One region of the Heyndrickxia sp. FSL W8-0423 genome, then DNA from elsewhere that is predicted to be linked to it. Evidence: riboswitches for the same ligand, from Rfam matches in the RefSeq annotation. Region 1 holds a riboswitch; the other holds the start of a gene.
What was found. A riboswitch is a leader RNA that binds a small molecule or an ion and turns the genes downstream of it on or off. The one in region 1 is predicted to bind FMN.
Positions count from the first base shown of each region.

Region 1 (12,825 bases):
ATTTGCAGCTTCTACTACGATTTTTGCACGAATATTATGTGCATTTTCTTCCGTAATTTGGTTTTCGATTGCAGCCGGCACTAAAATATCACAATCTAATTCAAGCAATTCTTTATTTGAAATGGTACTGTCAAACAGTTTTGTAACTGTACCGAAGCTATCACGGCGGTCAAGTAAATAATCGATGTCTAAACCATTCGGATCATATAATGCGCCATAAGCATCAGAAATCCCAATTACTTTAGCACCCGCATCATGCATAAATTTAGATAAAAAACTTCCAGCATTACCAAATCCTTGAACTACGACTTTTGCGCCTTCAAGGTTAATTCCGCGTTTTTTAGCCGCTTCACGAATACATATAGTAACACCTTTAGCAGTTGCCGTTTCACGTCCGTGAGAACCACCTAACACGAGTGGTTTACCGGTAATAAATCCGGGTGAATCGTTTTCACGCAATCTGCTGTATTCATCCATCATCCATGCCATTATTTGCGAGTTTGTAAATACGTCCGGAGCTGGTATGTCTTTCGTAGGACCTACGATTTGACTTATGGCGCGAACATAACCGCGACTTAAAGCTTCTAGCTCACGAAACGACATTTCACGAGGATCACAAATAATTCCGCCTTTTCCTCCGCCATACGGTAAGTTAACAATACCACATTTTAATGTCATCCATATTGATAATGCTTTAACTTCTTTTTCAGTAACATTAGGATGGAATCGAATTCCTCCTTTTGTTGGACCAACAGCATCATTATGTTGTGCACGGTAACCTGTAAAGATTTTGATCGAACCATCATCCATACGTACAGGAATTTTCACTGTTAATAAGCGCATTGGTTCTTTTAATAATTCATAAACTTCTTCAGGATAACCTAATTTTTCAAGTGCTTTGTGAATTACTGTTTGTGTAGACTTTAATACATCATGTTTCTCTTCTAAAACTTGATTATCTGCACCCGTCTCGGCTGCCATTGTTGCAAACCTCCTAAAAATCAATCGGTATTAAGTATTCATGCTTTCAGACATAGTATACACTTTTACTGTATTTATGCAAGATAAATGAGGATACTTTTTCGATTTTTTGTAAACGCTCTCAAACGTTTGGAGATTCATCAAAAGTTTTTATTAAAGCATAGAAATGACCTGAACATGAATTTCTGTAACAGGTCATTTTTCACACTATTTTAACGTTTGAAATAGTTTGCTAGTATTTGTAGTGCATCGTGATCAATAATGGTTGTTCCATACTCCTCAAGCATATAGACCGACAAATTCGTCTTTTCTCCAAATTCCTCGCAAATGGTCGAAACAGGTTGTTGAAACGGAAGAATTAAAAAGTATTGGTCTTCAAATAAAATTAATTTACTATTCGCCTGCAACTGAAGATTTTCCAAATAAAATGCAAGTGTGATGACGTCTTCAATCGATTCAAAAATAAAGATAGAATAGCAACTTTTTGTCGAGAGAAATGGTTTTGATTGATTTTCTTCTTGAAGGGAAAGTTCGTCCATAGTTAATATTAAAACGATCTCACTCGAATTTAATGAAAAGATTTCAATTGAGATGGTATCCGGTATATCACATTGATATTTCTGTTTAGCAATTTCCACCATTTCATCAAACAATTCATACCATATAAACGATTCGAATTCTTCCTCATGCAACCCTTTATCTAAAAGCTCTTCGAAAGTAATCGAATACTTAATTTTATTTTGGGATATTCGTTCTAATTTCATTAAATCCGCCCCCTGATATGGCTTCTAATACCATACTATGTGAGCGAAAAAAGAAGGTTCACTTAAAAATCGGGACGTAATGATAAAAAATCCTCCCAATAAAACACAAGGTGGATTTTCTATTTATTCGTTAGTCTTCAGTAATATTTAAAACACGGAAACCGGAATCCTCCAAACTGTTAATAAATTTATCGATATTATCACGTTTTTCGATTTTTAAAATAATTCTTCTTACTAATTTATCGGTTTCATCAAAAGTAACTAGTGATATTACCGACTCATGATATTGTTGGATAATATTAGCTAATCTCGCAATACGTCCTTCGACCTCGACAGAGCTAAATGCGATCCGAATTCCCGGACGTTTAATTCCAAATGCACTTTGGAATTGCTCTATAACATCAAATCGAGTGACGACACCTAAAAATTTCCTTGCCTCATCCACTACTGCAAATAAAGGGAAGTCTTTTAACTCAACTAATGTATTTTCGAAGATTTCGGTCCCTTGAAAATAAATCTCTTGATGTGTCGCTATTTCACTAACTTTCTTTGTTTTTAAAAATTCTTCCTTTGGCATTTCGGAATTAAAAAAGTTTTTATAAATATGATAATGAGTAATCATTCCAACATACTCATCTCCACTTAAAACCGGTAGTCCGTCCACCTTTTTAGACCTTAACACCTGTAACGCATGTTCGACTGTATCTTCTGCATTCACATAAAAACAGCGAGATTTAGGAATCATTATATTTTTCGCAAACATATGTAATCACCTCATTAAATTAATCCACCATGCATGTATATTTCAACATTATTCGGAAAATACCCTTTAAATGATTAATTTTTTTTGCCGAAAAATACAATCGCGTTTTTATTAATTGGATTTTTGACATGATGGACAATATTATTCCATAAAATTAAATGATGACAAATTTAGGAGGGAGAATTATGCCTACGTATTACAAAAGCTATAAACCTTATATAAGCCCATTTGATCCTTGTCCCCCGATAAAAGTGAAAACTTTTTCAACACCGCCTAACTTATATATAGATTTTCAACCACCCAATTTACCACAATTCACACCACAAGAAGCATTACGAAAGGGAACATTGTGGCAACCGTTATATGATCCATATTTTAGTCCATATGAAAGAGCAAAGGAGTGAAAGAAAGTGCCAAAACCAGTACCTCCTGAATATTACAAAATGATGGAAGAATTACAGGTGCTAGATTTTGTCATTGTCGAACTAACATTATATTTAGATACACATCCTGGTGACCATGATGCTATTCAGCAATACAATTTATTTACTCAACAACGTAAGAAAGCAAAAAAAGAGTTTGAAAAACAGTTTGGGGCCTTAACAAGTTTTGGCTACAGTTATTCACAAGCTCCTTGGGATTGGAAAAATGCTCCATGGCCATGGCAAGTATAAAAAATTTATTTTGAAGGAGTGAATTTTGCTAATGTGGGTATACGAGAAAAAACTCCAGTATCCGGTAAAGGTGAGCCAATGTAACCCTATGCTTGCTAAATTTTTAATTGAACAATACGGAGGGGCCGATGGAGAATTAGCCGCTGCACTCCGCTATTTAAATCAAAGGTATACAATTCCTGATAAGGTCATCGGATTATTAACAGATATCGGAACCGAGGAGTTTGCACATTTAGAAATGATTGCAACAATGGTGTATAAACTTACGAAGGATGCTACCCCAGATCAATTGAAGGAAGCAGGTCTTGGTGCTCATTATGCGAATCATGATAAAGCCCTTTTTTACGAAAATGCTGGCGGTGTTCCTTGGACCGCAACATACATTCAAGCAAAAGGAGATCCGATTGCAGATCTTTATGAAGACATCGCAGCTGAAGAAAAGGCAAGAGCAACTTATCAATGGATTATTAATATGAGCGATGATCCAGATATTAACGATAGTTTAAGATTTCTTAGAGAACGTGAAATTGTACATTCCCTTCGATTTAGAGAAGCAGTTGAAATTCTTAAAGAAGAAAAAGGGAAAAAGAGATTTTTTTAGTATCGTTGTTACTTACTTTCATGATATAAATTAATATTATATTTTTCTTTCATCATTTCAAATACAACATTTCTAGATTTCCAAGCTTCATTTTTCCATAAATCTTTGCTTCGATCGATAATCTCACATCTTAACTCGTGGTACTCTTTTTCCGCTTTTTCTTTTTTTTCATATAACACTTTTGTCGCCCCAAATGTCCCTATAGCAATAAAAAGAAAAAACAGATGATTATTTTCACCGACGATAATAGAAAATATATCCGCAAAGGAATAAGAGTAAGGCTCTAAAATGAAGTAGTATAAAAAATAAAGGCAAGTAAAACTATAAAGAACACTTATCCATAGCAAAATAATATGACGTTGTTTAAGTCTATCGAATTTTAACTTTCGATCGACTAAATTTTGCAACATTTGCTTTGTCGCTTGATCTGTAAGTTTCAAAGATATAATTGATGAATCCATAACTATCCCCCCATTAAAATTCTATGAGCAAGTCCATAATGTATGTCAGAAAATCAATTGTTATTTTGCTTAAACAGAAAAAAGATAGCAAAAAAATGCTATCTTTTTTCTGTCTAAGCACACGCTATGGTAAATGAATTTGTAACACTTGCCCTACCATTAATCCGTCATTCGTTATATTGTTCCATTGTTTTATTTTTTCGATTCCTTCTTCGGAATGATAATACTTCATCGCAATGCTGTAGAGCGATTCATTCGCTTGCACAGTATGATAGACGATTTTCGAATCTTGCTCTGAATTGCTTTGTGTCTCTCCATTTTCTATTTTTTGCCCTTTATCAATTGTTTGTTCATCAGGTAAATCCGCGACTTCTTGTTCCTGATCCTTGCTTTCCTGGGGTTTATCTGTATTAGTACCAGAGTCTTCTATTTCATAAGAAAACTCATTACCAGTAGAAGTTTCTGTTGAACTCGGGAAAGGCGACTTTTTTAACAAATCAGTATAGAATAACAAACTTGCAATCGGCAGTAATATAAAAAATACTAATAATATCCTTAATAAAGGGAACTTTAATTTCTTTTTTTTCTTCTTTTTTGATTGATTTCGTTGTCGTTGTACTTCGCTTCTAGAAGGTAACGTTTCAGTTGACTTTTCATTCAACTGTTTCGATTCCCAATAATTTTCTACGGAAACTTTATCAATTCTTTTTCTTAATCGTTCAACTTGATCACGATAAGGATCTGTCGTCATATATTTCACCACCAAGCCCTTATTCCATGTTTTTATTTTTAGATTTAATGATGAGTCCTAATATAAAATCGATTGTAAAATGCATCATAATCGTTGTCATCAAATTGTGTTGAGACCATTCATATACAAGTCCGAGCCAATAACTTAATAGTAAAATATTCACAATTAAAAACCAATGTCCCCAATACCGAATGTGAACAATTGCAAAAATTACACTTGCAATAATTAAACCAAAGTGTGTTTGGATAACACCCCTAAATAGAAGCTCTTCACAAACTGCAATGACAGCAGCCAAAAAGGCAATTTCTAAAATAGAACGATTCTTAAAAATTTTTTCATTAATTCCGCCATCATCGTAAAAATGATCGGGAAGTATTTTCATACAAACAACATCTAAAACAACAATAGCAATTCCATTTGTTATCCCAAGTGTAAAAATAGATGAATTTAATTGAAATAAAGTTAAAAAAGACGAAAAGTCTTTAAATAAAAAGAAGGACGAAATCATTGCAATGACTACTAGGATTAATTGAGTGATATATAAATGAAAAGATAATTCCTCTTTTGTTAACTGTTTAATGATTTCGGCTTGCTTATTTCTTTTCATTCTTTATCGCCTCTTAATAATAAATTCTTCAACAATAATTGCCAATTTTCATTTTGACCTTCAATAGTTTCCGGAATGTCAGTTTGATAATTTTCGATATGTACACCGCAAACATCGCAACAATCTTTTACATTCGTAACTTTCCGTTCCTGAAAGTATCGTAAAATACCTTCGCGTCGACATGTCGTAGATTTTACCCATTTTACCATTTCATTTAATTTTTTTTGTTTATATTGCACACGAAAATCACGAATCCGTTTAACACGTTTTTCCACTACACTCTTATCATACTTCTTTTGATAATAGGTTAAAAACCGCAATTGTATTTCTGTTAAGTTAAGTAGCGATGCCTCATTACTATTCTTATTTAATAAAAAAAATTGTTCAATCTGATCATCCGACGGTAATTCATTTTCAAAGATTTGTAATGGTAAAAATTCATCTCCCGGTGAATACAAAAGTATGGCAATACTTTTTTTACCGTCCCTTCCTGCTCGTCCAATCTCTTGCAAATATGAGTCCAGTTGATAAGGCATATGAAAATGGATAACAAAACGAATATTTTCTTTATTAACGCCCATCCCGAATGCACTTGTTGCACAAATGACTTGTAATTGATTATGTAAAAATTGTTGTTGAATTAATATTCTTTGTTCTCTATCCATTCCCCCATGGTAGGCAGCCGTTTGAGCAATTCCATTATTTCTTAGTAAAGCGGCCATTTCTTCTGTTAACCGTTTGCTAGAAAAATAAATGATTCCCGGCTTTTGCAGTTGTTTTACAAATTGTAGTAACTTTTTAACTTTATCATTATAATTGGTCGTTTCTTCTACAACTAGTACAATATTCGGACGGTCAACAGAATATATTAATTGATTTACATCGTCTAAATTTAAATGTTTTATTATATCGGCTCTAACATCTTCCGTAGCTGTAGCAGTCAATGCAAGGGTAGTTGGATTTTTCAGCTCGGATCGTATCGTACTCAAACTTAAATAATCTGGTCTGAAATCAGGGCCCCATTGCGAGATACAGTGGGCCTCATCTACGACAAAAAGCGAAATATCCATTTGCTTTAGTTTTTGTAATACTTCGTTATTCGTTAACATTTCAGGAGAAGTGTATATAAATCGATAATTTTGTAGTGAATGAATAATTTGTCTTCGTTCCTTCGGTTCTAAAAAAGAATTTAATGCGGTAACTCTTTTTTCTCCGTTTATTTTTAACTGTTCAACTTGATCTTGCATTAGTGAAAGTAAGGGGGAGACAATAATAACAATACCTTTAAGCAAATAACCAGGAAGTTGATAACATAATGATTTTCCTGTTCCGGTAGGCAGAACAGCTAATGTTTGCTTTCCTTCCAAAACCGAAGTAATGACCTCTTCTTGTCCAATCCGAAACATATCATAGCCAAACCGTTTATTTAAATGGTCATATAAATTTATTTTCATTCCCATTCCCCTTGTTTTGCGAGAGCTAATCGAATTTGGAAATATGTAACTTCTCCGACTGTTTCCTTAATTGGTTTCAGTTTTTTGGGTGAAATTCTCTCGGAAACGTTTATAATTTTTTGCTCTAATTCTTTATTCAAGTACGGTGAAATATCAAAATCAGAATTGTTTAAAACAATTTCTACGATATGGTCTTGAATCGTACTTTCCTTTAACTTTCTTTTCTTTGCAACTTCAGAGACATTATAACCTTTGTTTATTAATAAAAATGTTTCGTATGTGGAATTTGTAAGTGGTATATTGCGATATTTATCTGACAATAACGTATACAATATCGGATATTGCTTTTTATCATTTATACAAGTATCTATTATATAGTGAATTAATAACAAATAACGAAACCAATAATCATATTTATCTAGGGAGAAATGCTCTGCTGCTTGATCCATCGTCATTCCAATTTGATTTTGGCCAGTTAAACGAATGATAAAAAGCAAAGGATCTTCGGGCGGGTTATTAGAAAAGATGGAAGTTAATTCCTGATAAAGCTGTTTTGCTTGGTGTTCTTTGTCGCTTTTTTGACTTTTCAGGAATGACTTAACCCACCTTTGAACCTCTACATCACTTTGAATTGGGTAATACTTTTTTTTATTATAAATAGCATTTGATAAAACTTGTATTAATAAATTTAGCCGCTTCCAGAAAACGATAGCGATATCTTGGTATTTTAGCCCATTAAAATATTGTGGAATTGGTCGATGGTTAAAATAAGTGTTCAGTTCTTTTTCTCCATCGGGTGTTACAGTATATTTATTCAGTTCCGTTTCTCTAATTAGACCCTTTATTTTAAGATCTTGAACGGCAGCATCAAATGTTCTTCTTTTTAAAGGGGGAAAGAATTGAAAAAACTGTCCGATTCTAAATAAGTGAGCATCCTGAATAGTTTGAGATGATTTTTTCCCTTTTAACAAATGATAAATCGAAAATACTGTTCGTGATCCATTTAATTTTTTTAACATCAGTAATATTAAGGCTTGTAAAAACGTCATTTGTTTTTACCCCTTTTGTCTTTTTATGTCTAATTTTATCATGAAAGTGTTGATTATTGTTAATATTATTGCTTACAAATGAGACGCATAAAAAATTAAAAACTTTATTTTAATCCTTATCTATTGAAAAGTACTGTAATGAGTTTTATTATAATGAAGGATGTAATGGTCATTTTAAAGGTTAATGAATGATATAGATTATTAGGAGGTCACATATATGCCAAAATATACAATTGTTGATCAAGATACATGTATTGCTTGTGGTGCTTGTGGAGCTGCGGCACCGGATATTTATGACTACGACGATGAAGGTATCGCTTATGTCATTTTAGACGAAAATAAAGGTGTAGTAGAAATCCCCGATATTTTAGAGGATGATATGATTGATGCTTTCGAAGGCTGTCCTACTGACTCTATAAAAGTAGCGGACGAGCCTTTTGATGGAAATCCTTTAAAATTTGAAGACTAAAAAAGCAAGTGCATGTAATAATGCACTTGCTCTTTTTTATATATTATTAATCTGGGCTTGTTTATTGATCCACTTTTGCATTTTTGCAAATATAAGCATAAATATGATCGTAACTAATGCCCCTTTTATAAGATTAAATGGCAATATACCAGCCACGATATAATCCTTTACATTTCCAACATCAATATGCAACAATGCTAAGTAAGCAGGAAGAATAATGATGTAATTGAGCACACTCATTAAAACAGCCATGATAATGGTTCCGATAATTAGAGCAAATGTCATTCCTATTTTTGTTTTCATACGATTGTAAACAAAATAAGTTGGAAGTACGAATAAGAGTCCAGCGATAAGATTAGCTACATTCCCGATTGGAATTCCTACATCACTAATATGGGTTAAGTAATCTAATAAATTTTTTATCACTTCAACTATTATTGCTCCGATAGGTCCAAAAATGAGTGCTGCAATTAATGCGGGTATATCGCTAAAATCAACGGTTAGATATGAATAGACTGGCAGTACAGGAAACTTAATGAACATTAGAACATATGCCACACTACTCAACATGGCAACACCAACAAATTCCTTTAAACGTAATTTTCTCAACTCTCTCTCTCCTTTTGAGATTCATCTCATGTCAGAAGAAAGTGGCCTTAAGCATACAATAAATAAACCCCCAAGGAAATTACCTTGAGGGAGAATTAATGGCATGCTCAAATAATATTCAAAAATGCAATTTTTGAATAAATTCAAATTTTACTTTTGAACAGCTTCAAAAGTATTTTGAACATAACTATTCAAGCCTGCATTTATGAATACCGGCACCTCCATCTTCTCCCATCCAGACTGTACTGTCGGCTTTGGAATCTCACCAAATCCTGCCCAAAATTTCTAGGCTCGCGGGCTAATAAGCATGTTAAAAAAGCTTCATTACCGCCGGTCGGGAATTTCACCCTGCCCCGAAGACGAATCATATTATTTTTACATGTAAATTATATCTTAAATACATTATTTTGTGAAGCGATTTGTTTTGATTTCAATGTTTTATATTCTTTCCATTGTTATTTATTTGCTTTTATTATGATTTTTTGTTTTGGATGGATGAGATCAATATTTTCTAACTCATTCCATGATTTTAGTTGTTGGATTGAAACATGATAGAATCGGGAAATTTTACTCAATGTATCCCCTGACTTGACGACATATACTTTCTCGTTTTTCAACTTATTGCCTACTTCATATTTTTCTTGTCTTGATTTCGATACTTGTTTAGGTTTTTCTATATTTTTTTCAATAAATGCTCTAGCCGCATTATTTGTCTTTGTTTCACTTACCGTTAATTTTCCAGATACATTAACTACGCCATATGGATCATGATTTAAAGCAAAAACATATTGACCTATTTCCCCTTTACCAAATACTAAAAAAGGATCAATCGCATTTTCCTTATGAATTTTCCATTTACCTTTATGTACTTCAAAGTGGAGATGTATCCCTGTCGATTGCCCGGTATTACCCATCAAACCGATTTTTTCTCCTTTTTTTACCTTTTGGCCTTCATTTACAATTCGTTTATTCAAATGGGCATAAACTGTCTCATATCCGTTATCGTGGTGAATAAAAATAACATTTCCATATGACCCTGAATAGTAAGAACGAACCACTTTACCATCTGCAACTGCATAAACACCGGATTTATATTTTCCCGCAATATCCAAACCTTTATGTATACCACCACGCGAATCGAATACGTCGGATATTTCACCTTTTGCCGGGAAAGTCCATTCATTTGTTTCTTTATTTATACTATTTTCAGCCGCTTCGGCTCTTCCGCCAATTAGAATTAAACCTACACAAATTGCCATTAAAGCTACAATAAGTATTCTTTTTAAAAAGTCAAGCATATTTTTCCTCCTCAAATAAAAACTCTTGCTAAAAACTAATATGACTGCTTGTTTTTTTTTAGAACCTAGCCCACTTTTTGAAATTAAAACGTAATGCAATTGAAATGAAGCTAGAATAAAATGCCAATATTAAGTTTGCTAGAGCAAAACTTATTTTATGCTAATTGGGAAATTTTATACAAAAGAACAAAAAAAAGCGCAATATTTTGCGCTTTTGCTATCAATTATGCAGTAAATGTTTCTCATGAAACAAGATTTCTCGTCAGCATTCATCATGCTTGTTTCACATTTTTAGGTATAAAGAAGGAAAATGTCGTACCTTGTCCTACTATGCTTTTAACAGAGATTTTCCCGTCATGCGCTTCCACAATGTTTTTCGCAATTGCTAGCCCTAATCCGGTTCCGGATTTACCTCTTGTCCTTGCTTTATCCGCTTTATAAAATCGTTCAAAGACGAATGGCAGATCTTCTTCGGGAATTCCGGACCCATTATCCTCTACCATTATTTCGATCCCGTTAGTACTATCAATTAATTTGACTTTTACATAACCATTTAATGATGTATGACGAATGGCATTATCGATAAGATTTGTTAAAACCTGTTCAATTCTATCCGGATCAATAAAAACTGTTTCTGTAGCCGAGTTCACTTCACAAGATAAATTGACATGCTTCTCTCTTGCTAAACCGTAAAATTTATTCGTTACCCTTTCAATAAATGGTTGAATCTCGACTTCATCTCTATATAGAGAAATATGGCCGGCTTCCATTCTTGCTAAATCTAATAATTCATTAACTAATCTTCCAATTCGTAACGTTTCATCATAAATAATTTTCGCAAACTCTTTCTTCTCATCTTCAGAAGCAGCTATATCATCGATGATTGCCTCACTATATCCTTGAAGCATCGCAATTGGAGTCCGCAATTCATGTGAAACATTAGCAATGAAATCATCCCTCAGTTTATCGAGCTTACGTTCCTCCGTCATATCTCGTATAACAGCAACCGCTCCACGAACACTATCTTGGTTATATAAGGGACCGACAATGACAACGTACGTCCTTCCTTGTATTGTCAGTTCATCTGTTTTCTCCATTTCTGTTTCAAGCACTTTTTGGAGAAGCAAATCTTCTGGCGGTAAGAAGTCGCCATTTTCACCTTGTTCCTTATACCACTGTTGAAGAAATCGTTCTGCCGGTGGATTCGTTATTAATATCGTACCATCACGATTAAAAGTAAGCACCCCATCGGCCATACTACTTAAAATACTTGATAGTTGTTCCTTTTCCTGATTTAATGCATTCATATTAAATTTTAATTGTTTTCCCATTTGATTAAAGGCAGTTGCAAGCTCTCCAATTTCGTCATGGGTAAGAATTGGAACTTTTTTATCAAATTTTCCTTTTGTTATTTCAAAAACTGCTTCACGCATTTTTCTTAATGGAGCAGCAATTCGAGTGGATAAAAAGAAAGCAAATCCAGTAGTTAAAATAATTGCAATACCTGCCGCTAATAAAATTAATTTCGTTGTTTGATTAGTGGTTTCCTGCAACACATCTAAAGAGCGATAAATAAATATTGCTCCAGTTTCACCTTGTCGAATATGTAAAGGAGCGGATGCCACAATTACATTTTCATACCTATTATTAGATTTATTTTTCGGGGCTGAAAATTCTTTAATCTTCGTCTGCCCTTTATTATAAACACTAGTAAATGTTGGATCCTCTAAAATGGTTATTGGTGATATTTTATCGTTTTTATGAATATTGGGGGAATAATAAACGTTATCCTTATCATAGGCAATCATTACTTTTGTTGATTTATCAACAAATTCTAATGCAAGTTCTTTGCCGATATCATCTCCCGCATGAGTCTCAACGATATTTGCTACTTTTTGTGCAGTATATGTTAGATTATCTTTAATTTGCTGCACATGATAATTCTCGAAAAACTCCAGTAATAGTATGGTCAAAATAAATAAAACAAAAGAGACTAATACTAATATAGTTAACCAGAGTTTTCCGACAACGCTTTTCCATAACCTCATTCTGAGGTGACCTCAAATTTATAACCAACTCCCCATACGGTAACTATCATTTTAGCTGCTTGTTCGGATACACGGTTTAATTTTTCCCGTAGGCGTTTTACATGTGTATCCACAGTCCTTAAGTCACCAAAAAATTCATAATGCCACACTTCTTTTAATAAATGTTCCCGATCAAAAACTTTATCCGGTGATTTGGCTAAGAAGTATAATAGTTCATATTCTTTAGGTGTTAAATTAACTTCTTTACCATCTGCACTCACACGGTGGGCGTCATTATCAATCGTTAAATGATTATA
Region 1 is NZ_JBBPBE010000001.1:3,269,954-3,282,778, forward strand. Features, by position in the region: gene MKY81_RS16720 (Glu/Leu/Phe/Val family dehydrogenase) at 1-981, opposite strand, end outside; gene MKY81_RS16725 (adaptor protein MecA) at 1,194-1,745, opposite strand; gene MKY81_RS16730 (CBS domain-containing protein) at 1,876-2,508, opposite strand; gene MKY81_RS16735 (spore coat associated protein CotJA) at 2,694-2,912, shown strand; gene MKY81_RS16740 (spore coat protein CotJB) at 2,952-3,182, shown strand; gene MKY81_RS16745 (manganese catalase family protein) at 3,214-3,783, shown strand; gene MKY81_RS16750 (DUF2663 family protein) at 3,792-4,244, opposite strand; gene MKY81_RS16755 (LysM peptidoglycan-binding domain-containing protein) at 4,369-4,995, opposite strand; gene MKY81_RS16760 (CPBP family intramembrane glutamic endopeptidase) at 5,015-5,602, opposite strand; gene MKY81_RS16765 (RecQ family ATP-dependent DNA helicase) at 5,599-7,050, opposite strand; gene MKY81_RS16770 (helix-turn-helix domain-containing protein) at 7,053-8,105, opposite strand; gene MKY81_RS16775 (ferredoxin) at 8,323-8,574, shown strand; gene MKY81_RS16780 (ECF transporter S component) at 8,611-9,183, opposite strand; FMN riboswitch at 9,403-9,548, opposite strand; gene MKY81_RS16785 (peptidoglycan DD-metalloendopeptidase family protein) at 9,639-10,481, opposite strand; gene MKY81_RS16790 (ATP-binding protein) at 10,754-12,529, opposite strand; gene MKY81_RS16795 (response regulator) at 12,526-12,825, opposite strand, start outside.

Region 2 (12,825 bases), 1.2 Mb from region 1:
AAGAAGATTTAAAATTTAGAACGTGGAATGAAATTCAAAAGCCCGAATCTAAGGCTGTCGTTCTCGCAATGATGGACACGAGTGGTTCCATGGGCGTCTGGGAAAAATATATGACCCGCAGCTTCTTTTTCTGGATGACCCGCTTCTTACGGACAAAATATGAAACAGTCGATATCGAATTCATCGCCCACCATACGGAAGCAAAAGTTGTTTCAGAAGAAGACTTCTTTTCCAAAGGTGAAAGTGGTGGAACGATCTGCTCCTCAGCTTACCGAAAAGCAATCAGTTTAATCGATGAAAAATACGAACCATCTCGCTACAATATTTATCCATTCCACTTCTCAGACGGAGATAATCTTACCTCCGACAATCCGCGCTGTGTCAAACTAGTCGAAGAGCTAATGAAAGTATCAAATATGTTTGGATACGGGGAAGTCAACCAATACAATCGCCATTCTACGCTTATGTCTGCTTATAAAAATATCAAAAACGAAAAATTCAGGTATTTTATTTTAAAGCAAAAAGCAGACGTCTTTCATGCGATGAAGAGCTTTTTTAAACAGGAAGAAGAAAAGGTGTTTAGTTAAAAAAATGTAAAGCCCTTCTCAGTGAGAGGGCTTATTTTTATTGTAGGAATCATAACATTAACAATATTTTATGAAAAATGTACCTCATGCAATGTTCATAAGGTAAATGATTAACAAAATAAAAGGAAGAAGTGCTTCATAAAGCGAATATGAGGTACATGATTAACAAAATAAAAGGAAGAAGTACCTCATGAAGCGAATATGAGGCACATGAATAACAAAGTTAAAAGAAGAAGTACCTCATGAAGCGAATATGAGGCACATGATTAACAAAATAAAAAGAAGAAGTACTTCATAAAGCATTTATGAGGTACATGATCAACAAAATTAAAAGAAGAAGTGCCTCAAGGAGCATTCAAGAAGAACATAATTAACAGAATAAACGGAATGATGTACCTCATAGATAAAAGAGGAACCATTTATATGTTGTTACATAGAAAAAATCACCCCTATATTCAAATTGCTGTAAACTAAATTTATTCACACCAAATCATTGTAGGGAAGAATATAATAAAAAATAAAATCGGAGTGACCAAATTGAAAATTATCATTGCACCTGATTCATTTAAAGAGAGTTTATCCGCTTTAGAAGCGGCAAATGCGATTGAAGAAGGATTTTCTGCTGTTATACCGGATGCTGAATATATTAAACTTCCAATGGCAGATGGGGGAGAAGGAACGGTTCAATCGCTCGTTGATGCGACAAATGGAAAAATCATAGAGAAGGTTGTTACTGGTCCGCTTGGGTTACCTGTTCAAGGATTTTTCGGTCTTCTAGGCAATGGAAAAACCGCCGTAATCGAAATGTCAGCAGCTTCAGGTATTCACCACGTTCCTTTAGACAAACGCAATCCACTACTAACAACAACCTATGGAACGGGTGAACTTATTGTAGAAGCACTTAATTTCGGTGCCAAAGAAATTATCATGGGTCTTGGCGGGAGTGCAACAAATGATGGAGGCGCAGGGATGGCTCAAGCACTTGGAGCAAAACTTCTCAATAATCAAAAGGAACAAATTAGCTTTGGCGGCGCCGCCCTCTCAGATTTAAAAACAATTGATATTTCGCAAGTGGATTCAAGATTATCAAATGTCCAATTTATTGTAGCGTGTGATGTGGATAACCCGTTAACAGGAGAAAACGGTGCATCTGCTATTTTTGGACCACAAAAAGGTGCAACACAAGAGATGGTCAATCGTTTAGACAAAAGCTTACTGCATTTTGCAAATATCATAAAAAAAGAGCTCCATAAAAACGTTGATAGAGTTCCGGGTGCAGGTGCGGCGGGTGGAATGGGAGCTGGCATGTTAGCCTTTTTCAATGCCGAATTAAAACGGGGAATCGATATTATCACTCAAACATTGAAACTAGAAACCCATCTCGAAGGGGCGGAACTCGTCATTACTGGCGAAGGGAAAATAGATGGACAAACCATCTTTGGCAAGACACCAATCGGGGTTGCAAAACTAGCAAAAAAGAAGGGAATTCCAGTAATCGGAATCGCGGGATATATTGAAGACAAAAATGGGAGAGTAAGAGAAGAAGGAATCGACGCCTTATTTTCAATTGTCCCAGGTGCTACATCACTCGAAGATGCCATGACAAATGCTTATGAATATCTGAAAAATTGTTCTGAAAATATCGCTAGAGTCATCGACATGTTCAAAAAATAAAAATTCTTCTATTTGCTTATTTATTTTTTTTCTGTATAATTGTCACTAAAATAAATACTATCCTTCGGGGCAGGGTGAAATTCCCTACCGGCGGTGATGAAGCTGCAATGCTTCTTAGTCCGTGACCCGGTTAACAATTGTTAAACGGTGGATCTGGTGAAACTCCGGAGCCGACAGTTAAAGTCTGGATGGGAGAAGGAAAAAATAAAAAGTATTGGTAAGATGGCTATCTCTACCTTTCTTTCTTATTGTGTAAAAAAATGGTTTGATGAAATATCATACCTTTTTTAACTATACATAAATTTGGAAAGGAAAAGTCTATTCTTCACCTTTATTTCCTATACCCAAAAACACGTAACCCCTGAAGAAGTTCATTCTTTAGGGGTTTTTTATTTTCTATTTTAAGTAAGGAGCTTATAAAATGAATGACCAATACTACATGCAACTAGCCATCGATATTGCAAAAAGTACGAAAGGTCAAACCACTCCTAATCCAGCCGTCGGGGCAGTGATTGTAAAAAACAACCAAGTAGTTGGGATCGGTGCACATGTCAAAGCAGGGGATTCACATGCTGAAGTACATGCCATTCAAATGGCCAAAGGGAGAACGAAAGACGCAACGATGTATGTCACCCTTGAACCTTGCAGCCATTTTGGAAAAACCCCTCCATGTTCAAAGCTATTGATTGAATCGGGGATAAAAAGAGTAGTGATTGCAACAAAAGATCCAAATCCGAAAGTGGCCGGAGAAGGAATCGAGACGATGAAAGCAGCTGGAATAAATGTAGAGGTCGGTTTACTCGAAAAAGAAGCCACCCAACTGAATCAAGTATTCTTTCATTTCATCCGAACGGGTTTGCCTTTTGTCACTTTGAAATCGGCAACAAGTCTAGATGGGAAAACAGCAACAAAAACTGGGAGGAGTAAATGGATTACAAGTCAGGAGGCAAGAGAGGATGTCCATTATTTCCGGCATATTCATGATGCGATTCTAGTAGGGGTCAATACGATTATTAAAGATAATCCAAGTTTAACAACAAGATTAAACGGTGGCGGGAAAAATCCTGTAAGAATTATCCTTGATACCCATCTTCGAACCCCTATCGATGCAAAAGTAATGGAGCAACAGGATGAGGAAACATGGATTGTTACAAGCATGCATGTGGACGAGAAAAGAAAAGTTACTTATCAAAACAAAGGTGTTCAAATCATTAACATGCAAACACCAACGATAGAAATAAAGCCTATGCTAAAACTTTTAGCAGAAAAAGGGATATGCTCTATTTTTGTCGAGGGTGGAGCAGAAGTACATGGCAGCTTTTTAAAGGAAAGGGCATTTCAACAAATGATAACTTATATTGCACCAAAACTAATTGGAGGAAAAACTGCCCCTACTTCGTTTGGTGGAGAAGGAATCAAAGAAATAGAGGATGCCATGAATGTTGATATTACCGACGTTAAAATGATTGGAAAAGATATTCGAATTACAGCAACTCCCATGTAAAGGTGGTGAATGAAGATGTTTACCGGAATTATCGAAGAAATTGGTCGTGTGAAAAATATCAAACAATCGGCTCAATCAATCGAATTAACAATTCATGCTAACAAAATAATGAAGGATATGCACAATGGAGACAGTATTTCCGTTAATGGAGTATGTTTGACGGTTACCTCATTTTCCAACGATGAGTTTCATTTAGATGTCATGCCTGAAACAATAAAATCTACTAGTTTAATAGAACTAAAAAATGGATCAAAAGTAAATCTTGAACGAGCAATGTCTTCGCAAGGTAGATTTGGCGGCCATTTCGTTTCAGGGCATGTGGAAGGAGTTGGAACGATAAAGAACATAAAAAACGTTTCCAATGCCCGATATTATGAAATCAAAGCAGATGCCGAGATCATCAAATACACGATTTTAAAAGGATCCGTTGCAATTGACGGAACTAGTTTGACGGTTTTTGAAGTGAGCGATTCTACTTTTACAATTTCATTAATCCCTCATACGCTATCTGAAACGATTCTAAGTGAGAAAGGAGTAGGAGACCTAGTAAATATCGAATGCGATATGCTTGGAAAATATATTGAGCATTTCGTTCATTCTCGATTTTCGGATACGCAAGAAGAAAATAAAACAGCAATAACCTATGACATGTTACAAAAAAATGGCTTTGCATAAGGAGTGATGGATATGTTTGATTCAATAGAAGAAGCAATACATGAATTAAAGGCAGGAAATGTAATCATCGTTTGTGATGATGAAAATCGAGAAAACGAAGGTGATTTTATCGCTTTAGCTGACAAAGCCACACCTGCTGTCATTAATTTCATGATTACATACGGAAAAGGTCTCGTCTGTGTTCCGTTAGAAGAAAAAATTGCAAAAAGTCTACGATTAAATCCAATGACTGAAGAAAATACCGATCCATTTGGAACAGCTTTTACGATTAGTATTGACCATATTTCAACCACGACAGGTATATCAGCAATGGAACGCTCAATGACGATTCAGTCGTTAGTGAATGGAAAAGCGATGCCATCTGATTTCAAACGACCAGGTCACGTATTCCCACTAATCGCAAAAGACGGCGGTGTATTAAAAAGAGCAGGACATACTGAAGCCGCAGTAGACTTAGCGAAACTAGCCGGGGCGTCGCCTGCAGGAGTCATCTGTGAAGTGATTAAAGAAGATGGAACGATGGCAAGAGTCAATGATTTGCGTATGATAGCGGATCAATTTCAGCTGAAAATGATTACGATTCAAGACTTAATCAATTATCGGAAAGAAATCGAAAGAGTAGGAAGTATTATCTAATTATAGGGAGGCTTTTAAAATGGGAACAATTTTTGAAGGAAATTTAGTAGGATCAGGATTGAAAATTGGAATTGTCGTAGGTAGATTTAATGAATTTATTACGAATAAGCTGCTAAGCGGTTCAATTGACGCACTTAAACGACATGGTGTAAATGAAGACGATGTGGATGTTGCGTGGGTTCCGGGTGCATTTGAAATCCCATTAGTTGCACAGAAATTAGCGAAAACGGACAAGTATGACGCGGTAATCACATTAGGAACGGTTATTAGGGGATCTACACCACATTTTGATTATGTATGTAATGAAGCGGCAAAAGGAGTAGCAGCTATTTCATTAAATACAGGAATTCCAGTCATTTTCGGGATATTAACAACTGATTCCATTGAGCAAGCAATTGAAAGAGCAGGTACAAAAGCAGGAAATAAAGGCTGGGATGCTGCAGTATCCGCGATTGAAATGGCGAATTTAGTTAAAATTGTAGAATAGGTGATTGTAATGATGAAAACTTCCTAAGTATAACTTGGGGAGTTTTTTCATCTGCTATAGTTCTAGAGTTAAAAAAGTTAGGGTGGCGGTAAATTTTACACAGGTAATAAACAAACTAATATGTGGAAAACTATGATGAAATAAATATTTTTTATAAAGGTGGATTTAGTGAACAACTATACGAATGACAACACCGCCAGAAGATATAAAGCCCATGTTAGTATTTTAGGGACAACTCAACTGCATTTAAGAAATCCTTATATTATTGCTTGGTGGTCAGCAGCATTCCCTGGATTCGGGCATTTGCTTTTATCTAAATATCTTAGAGGGTATGCATTATTTATTTGGGAAGTTATCGTCAATATTAACGCGCATGTTAATGCTTCAATGATTTATTCCTTTCAGGGGAATATCAGTATGGCAAAAGAGGTATTAGACACAAGGTGGCTTCTTATGTATATTCCCGTTTATCTTTTTGCTATTTGGGACAGTTATCGGATAACAGTAGATATGAACAGAGTTTATGTGTTAGCCGAGCGAGAGGAACATCGTTATAATTCTTATTCGATAGGTGCATTAGAGATTAACTATCTGGATAAGCGAAATCCAGTTGTTGCTGTGATGTGGTCTTTGTTTATCCCTGGTTTAGGACAGCTCTATATTCATAGAATTTTAACTGCTTTCTTTGTCATTATATGGTTAGTTATTTTTTATTATTGTTCGCATATTCAAGAAGCTGTTGTGTTTTTGTTTTTAGGTAAAGTAAAAGAAGCAACCGCGGTGTTAAATCCTGAATGGCTCCTTTTTATTCCTTCACACTATGGGTTTGCTATTTATGATTCTTATATGAATACAGTTGAGAATAATAAACTTTTTGATAAAGACTTAAGAAATCATTTAACCGAGAATTATCAATCGAAGGGTTTCCAAATACTAAAAGGACAAAAAGTGAAGTGAATCATTTTGCAGGTATTTTCCACATTTGAAACAACTGGATTTTTAGAAATGGCCATTTCAACCTTAGAAAAGAAAGGGATCCAAAAAGAAAACATATTTGCTGTTTCACTGGATAATCGGGCAGAAGATCGTAAAATTTTTGATACGTTGCATCGCTCAGATGGAACATCACTTATCGATATAGGGATGGGGCTTGCCACAGCTTTATCAGTTATTGGAGCAAGTATAGGATTTAAATTAGCATGGGGTCCAATATATTGGGGCCTGATAGGTGCATTTGTTGGGTTTGTAATCGGCTTTGCTATTCGGCTTTTTATCGAATTGGTTGTAAAGAAAAATAAAAGAGTTTTAAAAGGCAAACATTCTGAAATAATTTTAATTGTTGATTGTGAAGAAACACAAGCGGAATTTATTGAGGATGTACTTTGGAGTCATTTTGCAATTGGTGTAGCAAAAATAAAATGATGAATCAATTTGGTTGAACTTATATAAAACAAAAGATTGTGAAGTACCATTAGTCGAAAGATCATGCTAAATTAGCAAATAAAAATAATTAGGCTATTAAATAAGATCAACGAAACCAACTGTACTAATTAGAATAGAACAGTTGGTTTTTTTAGCAAGTAAAATACCGATAATTGTTCAACACATCTTTATGCCCCCCTTACCTAAGTCGTATTGTGAAGAGTACCCATAATATATGAAACGTTAAACCAAGGAGATATCTAGGAATTCATGATATTATTTCAATATAGGAGAAAAGTTCAGCAATGCAAAAAGAAATAAAGAGCAGGTACTATTTTATGATAATATTGGTTACAAGTAAGAAAAGCGGAAACGCCTTGATCAGCCCCCCCTCGATCTGGAAATTGCACGATACTTTGTAAGACTGTTGACATGAAAATTTATACTTTTCTTTTAAAAAAGATTATTTAAGATAAGAATCCTCAAAGCATGTAAGCCAAGGTGGGGCAGTTCCTATCTTGGCTTTTATTTATACATAAAAAAGGAAAGGAACTGGTAGAGAGATGAACAGTCCCGTAGAAGTAATGAAAAGTAAAAAGAGGAATGTATTAGAGAAATATGTAAATGATTTCAGAAAGGAAAAATTATTTACATCAAACGTTGACGCTATTTTAATATTAGATTTAAGCGGTCTTTCTGTGGAAATGAATTCATCTTTCGAACGATTAACAGGTTATACAAATGAAGAGTTAAAAAAAATAACCTTTCAATCTCTTATTCAAATGGAAGATTTGGATAATTATTTGAATTACTTCTATAAATCAGTACTTGGGCAATATCATCATTTTGATTGTAAAATAAAAAATAAATTCGGTGAGATTACAGATTTAAATGTTATGAATATCCCCATAGCCGTTGAAGGACAAATTGTTGGAATACAAATGATTGCAAAAGACATCACACATTTAAATAAAAAAAAGGAAGAGATCAGAAAGATTGAAGATTTCCATAGAGTAATGTCAGAAAATGTGATGGATATCATGTTAACGACCAATATAATGGGAAACATTTTTTACATATCCCCTTCTTGTCAAACTATACTCGGATATCAATCTGATGAATTAGTGGGAAAACATCTTTCGATTTTGATACATAAGGATGATAAGGAAAAAGCTTTTTGCGATCGCGAAAAATTAATAACAAACCTTGAGTGCAATAGGGGAACTTATCGTTTTCTAAGAAAGGATGGCAGTTATGCCTGGGTAGAGTCAATTTGTAAACCAGTCATGGACCGTGATACACAAAACATTTCGGAAGTAGTGAGTGTCATTCGGGATATTACTGAGCATGTGAAGGCTGAAGAAGAGCTATGCACTTGGAGAAAGGCATATCGGGATATAGTCGAAAAATCCCCGGATGCAATAGTAATGGCGAAAAATGATAAAATTCTTTTTATTAACGAAATGGGAATAAATTTATTAAAAGCTAACCATGCAAAGGATGTAATTCAAAAATCAATACTGGATTTTATTCCTACAGGCTATCATACGAAAGCAAAAGAAAGAATGATGTTGATTTCTAAAGGGGAAACAACGAATTTTTCGGAGTACGAAATTATCCGAATGGATGGATCGACTTTTACAGCCGAAATAAAAAGTATTCCGACATTCTTTCAAAATGAACCGGCAATCCATGTGATCATTCGAGATATTACCGAACGTAAAAAAACTCAAGAACTTTTACACAACTCGGAAAAGCTAACGATTGCCGGACAGCTTGCTGCTGGGATTGCACACGAAGTTCGTAACCCATTGACGGCTATAAAAGGATTTCTCCAACTAATGGAAGCACAAATAAATAACAAAACTTATTTCAGCATCATACAGTCAGAAATGGACAGAATCGAACTTATTCTTAGTGAACTGTTGATTCTTGCAAAACCTCAAGATTTAAAATTTGAACGAGAAAATTTAAATTCTTTAATTGAGGAGGTCAAAACGTTAATTGACACACAGGCAATAATTAATAATGTCCAAATCTATATTGTTAATGAATATCAAGATCTAGTAGTGAGATGTGATAGAAATCAGCTAAAACAAGTGTTCATTAATTTCTTGAAAAACGCAATTGAAGCTATGCCAGAAGGCGGACTTGTTACGATTGAAATGAAAAAACTAGGTGAGAATAAGTTGAAGATATTCTTTAAAGATACAGGTATTGGTATTCCACAGTCTATTTTTAAACGAATAGGTGAACCATTCTTTACAACTAAAGAAAATGGAACAGGATTGGGGATCATGATTTCAAAGCAAATCATTGAAAACCATAATGGTACCGTTCATTTTTGGAGTGATAAGAAGGGAACGATGATTGAAGTGATATTACCTATAGATAATAAACAATAAGAGAATAAGAGCCTTGTTAGAACGGAGAGCTCACCTACGGAAGTTTTTTTATCCGCATAAAATTGTAACTTCTTTGTCACCCTTTGTAGGAAATATGTCTTATACTTAAATTATATTAATCATTTTAGGTGGTAGGGCGGACAAATGAAAATGCGGAGGCTTAATAGAAGAGGAAAAATTACATTATTTAGTTTAATTGTAATCATTGCCTCTATTACGGTAGGGTTTCAATTTCATAAAAAACAACTTACAGAACAAACGGCTGTTGTTGCAGCGATGGCGAAAGAAAACGTCAATAAAACGAAAAAAAGCCATGAAGAAAAAAATACTGGAACATCAAAGGATAAAAAAAGCGTAGAAAAACATCAAACTTCTGAAAAAAAAGAAAAAACATCGTCCAAAATATATAAAAAGCCTTCTATTCCAATTGTAAAACCTTCCGAGGAAAAAGTAATTTACTTAACATTTGATGACGGTCCTTCTAATAGAATAGAAGATTTAATGAATACATTGGAAAAATATAAGGCAGATGCTACATTCTTTTGGTTAGAGCCTAATATAAAAAGATTTTCAAAAGAGGCAAAGGATGCGGTAAAACGGGGATTTTCCATTGGACTTCATGGAGTCACCCATGATGCGAAGAAAATTTATGCATCAAGTCATTCAGTTGTAAATGAAATGGATACAGCCAATCATACACTCAAAGAAATAACTGGTAAGTCTACTAGACTAATAAGAACTCCATATGGGAGCTATCCATATATGACGCCAAAATATAAAGCGGCGGTAGATAACGCAGGATTTATATTGTGGGACTGGAATGTGGATAGTATGGACTGGAAATTTAAGAATGGTCGTTATATAAACGAGGTTATTCAACAAGTCGAAAATTTAGAAAGCAAAAACATAACCCCAGTCATTTTACTCCATGATCGGGCAGAAACGATTAACAGTCTTCCAAAACTATTAAATTATTTTAAAAAGAATGGATATACATTTAAAAAAATTAAGCAAAACATTATACCAATTCAGTTTTAAAACAATCATTGTACAATGCCTCCATGTTTGTGGGGGTTTTCTTATTATTTTATAATAACAATAGAATGAATTGAAAAGGAGGTTTATTGGATGTCCTCGATTCTTTTGTTAGAAGATGAAATGTCGATTAGAAGTTTTATTAGTTTAAATTTAAAAAAGGCAAATTTAACCGTATATGAAGCAGAAACTGGAGAAGAAGCGTTAGAAATATTTCATGCACATCCCGATATCGATATCGCACTTCTAGATGTCATGCTTCCCGGGATCGATGGGTTTGAGGTGTGCAAAGAAATTCGAAAAAAGAATCAACGAATTGGAATCATTATGCTAACAGCGAAAGCACAGGAAGATGATAAAGTAATAGGTCTTGATACCGGTGCAGATGATTATATAACGAAGCCATTCAGTATGAAAGAATTAGAGGCGAGAATCAGTTCTTTACTTAGAAGAATAAAAGCAATAGAAACTGTACCTAAACAAAATGTCATCTCCATTCCTCCTCGTATAATAAGTTTTAGAAATTGCTTTTATTGTTCTTTGATAACTAAATAATTAAGATATTGCTATCTATGATGGAGGCAATGCTGCTCTCTCTTTATATTCATAAATAGCACAACCCGAATTGCTTGGATACTGGGGGATATCCCTGGATAATAGACATTGGAATGGATCCAACTGGGAATATGCTGTTTCCTCCTGTAGTTCGACTACGATTAAAGACTGTGACCCAGACAATGGTTGTACTGCAAACACACAAGCTGTATCGGTGTATTTCTATACCAATGTTAGTGGACATTGGGGCAGCTTTTAGAGACGCACCTTTTGAATACTCATACGCGAGGCTGTTGCCAGACCATTGTTTCTAGGGATATCCCGCAGTATCCAAGCTTATTCCATAATCAAATGAAAGGAGGTCCTTTCCGTGAATTTATTTGTAGGTATTGATGTAAGCTCTAAAAAACTTGATGTGTGTTTTCTGGACAGCGAAGACACACGTTTAAAAGAAACGACTTTTCCAAACGATATTCATGGAGCGAACCAGATTAAAGAAAATATCTTAGCTTATCATGGACAATCCCATTACGAAAAAATCATTGTCGGCATGGAATCCACCTCTGTGTATAGCTTTCACCCTGCGCATCTTTTAGATAACGATGCCGACTTAAAACGGATTGGGGTGGAAGTGGTGGTTCAAAATCCAAAGGCGATCCATCGGTTTAAAGGCTTATTTGAAGAAGATAAAACCGATAAAATTGATGCATTTCGGATTGCCGACTTTCTTCGGTTTGGGCGCTATAATAAAACCATCATCAAGGAAGAAAAGTATGTTGCCCTTCAGCGTTTAACGCGTTCTCGTTATCAGGTCATTCATCAATTGACCGAGTGTAAGCAGCATTTCCTTGAAAATCTCTATTACAAGTGCAATACATTGACCAATGAAGTAGATACTTCTGTTTTTGGTTCGACCATGATGGAGTTGTTCGCTGAATCCTTTTCGCTGGATGAGATCGCTCAGATGGAGCTGGAAGAGCTGGCTGAGTTCCTTCAAGAGAGAGGAAAAGGTCGCTTTCGTCAGCCAGAAAAAGTTGCGAAATCCATCCAAAAGGCGATTCGTGACTCCTACCGTTTAGGCAAGGTCGTACAGGACTCCGTTGATGTCGTATTGGCCACCTATGCCAAACTCATTCAAACACTTAAAAACCAGGTCAAAGAGTTAGAAAAAGGGATTGAGTCCCTATTTCACATTATTCCAGAAGGACAGTGCTTGAAAAGCGTGCCGGGTATTGGTCCGGTTTATGCGGCAGGGATTATCGCCGAAATCGGTCAAATTGATCGATTTGAAACACAAGCGCAAATAGCTAAATATGCCGGTCTCTTCTGGAAAAAATCGCAATCAGGCGACTATGAATCGGAACGAACACCACGAGTCATGTCGGGAAATCAGTATCTTCGTTATTACTTAGTTGAAGCTGCCAACTCGGTCCAACGAAATGAACCCGCCTATCGTGAATTTTACTTAAAGAAGTATAAAGAAGTTCCGAAATTTCAACACAAAAGAGCCCTTGTCATGACTGCAAGAAAATTAGTGCGTTTGGTGGATGTGCTACTACGCAATCACCAACTCTACACGCCAAAAAGGAGCGTGTAACTCAAAAGCAAATAGCTGCTTTTGAATCCTTTCAGCAAACCCGAACAAGCGTTCTTGTGATGGTGCGGGTTTAGTTCAGTGCGCCTTTTTTTCCTTTGAAAGTCCAAAATCAACTTTATTTTTTATGGATTTTCTCTTGACTTATTACCACAAGTCTTGATGGAATAATAACCGCCTGACATGCCTTTTCATAAAACTCAATCGGTCCCGCGCCACCAATAATGGCATACTCATAACCAATGTCCTTC
Region 2 is NZ_JBBPBE010000001.1:2,085,412-2,098,236, forward strand. Features, by position in the region: gene yhbH (sporulation protein YhbH) at 1-587, shown strand, start outside; gene MKY81_RS10565 (glycerate kinase) at 1,125-2,261, shown strand; FMN riboswitch at 2,318-2,465, shown strand; gene ribD (bifunctional diaminohydroxyphosphoribosylaminopyrimidine deaminase/5-amino-6-(5-phosphoribosylamino)uracil reductase RibD) at 2,683-3,765, shown strand; gene ribE (riboflavin synthase) at 3,781-4,440, shown strand; partial or broken gene ribB (3,4-dihydroxy-2-butanone-4-phosphate synthase) at 4,453-5,061, shown strand; gene ribH (6,7-dimethyl-8-ribityllumazine synthase) at 5,096-5,563, shown strand; gene MKY81_RS10590 (hypothetical protein) at 5,732-6,520, shown strand; gene MKY81_RS10595 (hypothetical protein) at 6,527-6,985, shown strand; gene MKY81_RS10600 (PAS domain S-box protein) at 7,570-9,390, shown strand; gene MKY81_RS10605 (polysaccharide deacetylase family protein) at 9,535-10,428, shown strand; partial or broken gene MKY81_RS10610 (response regulator transcription factor) at 10,519-10,929, shown strand; gene MKY81_RS10615 (IS110 family transposase) at 11,351-12,577, shown strand; gene MKY81_RS10620 (GNAT family N-acetyltransferase) at 12,693-12,825, opposite strand, start outside.
Region 2: another riboswitch for FMN. It lies ahead of ribD (bifunctional diaminohydroxyphosphoribosylaminopyrimidine deaminase/5-amino-6-(5-phosphoribosylamino)uracil reductase RibD); the one in region 1 lies ahead of MKY81_RS16780 (ECF transporter S component).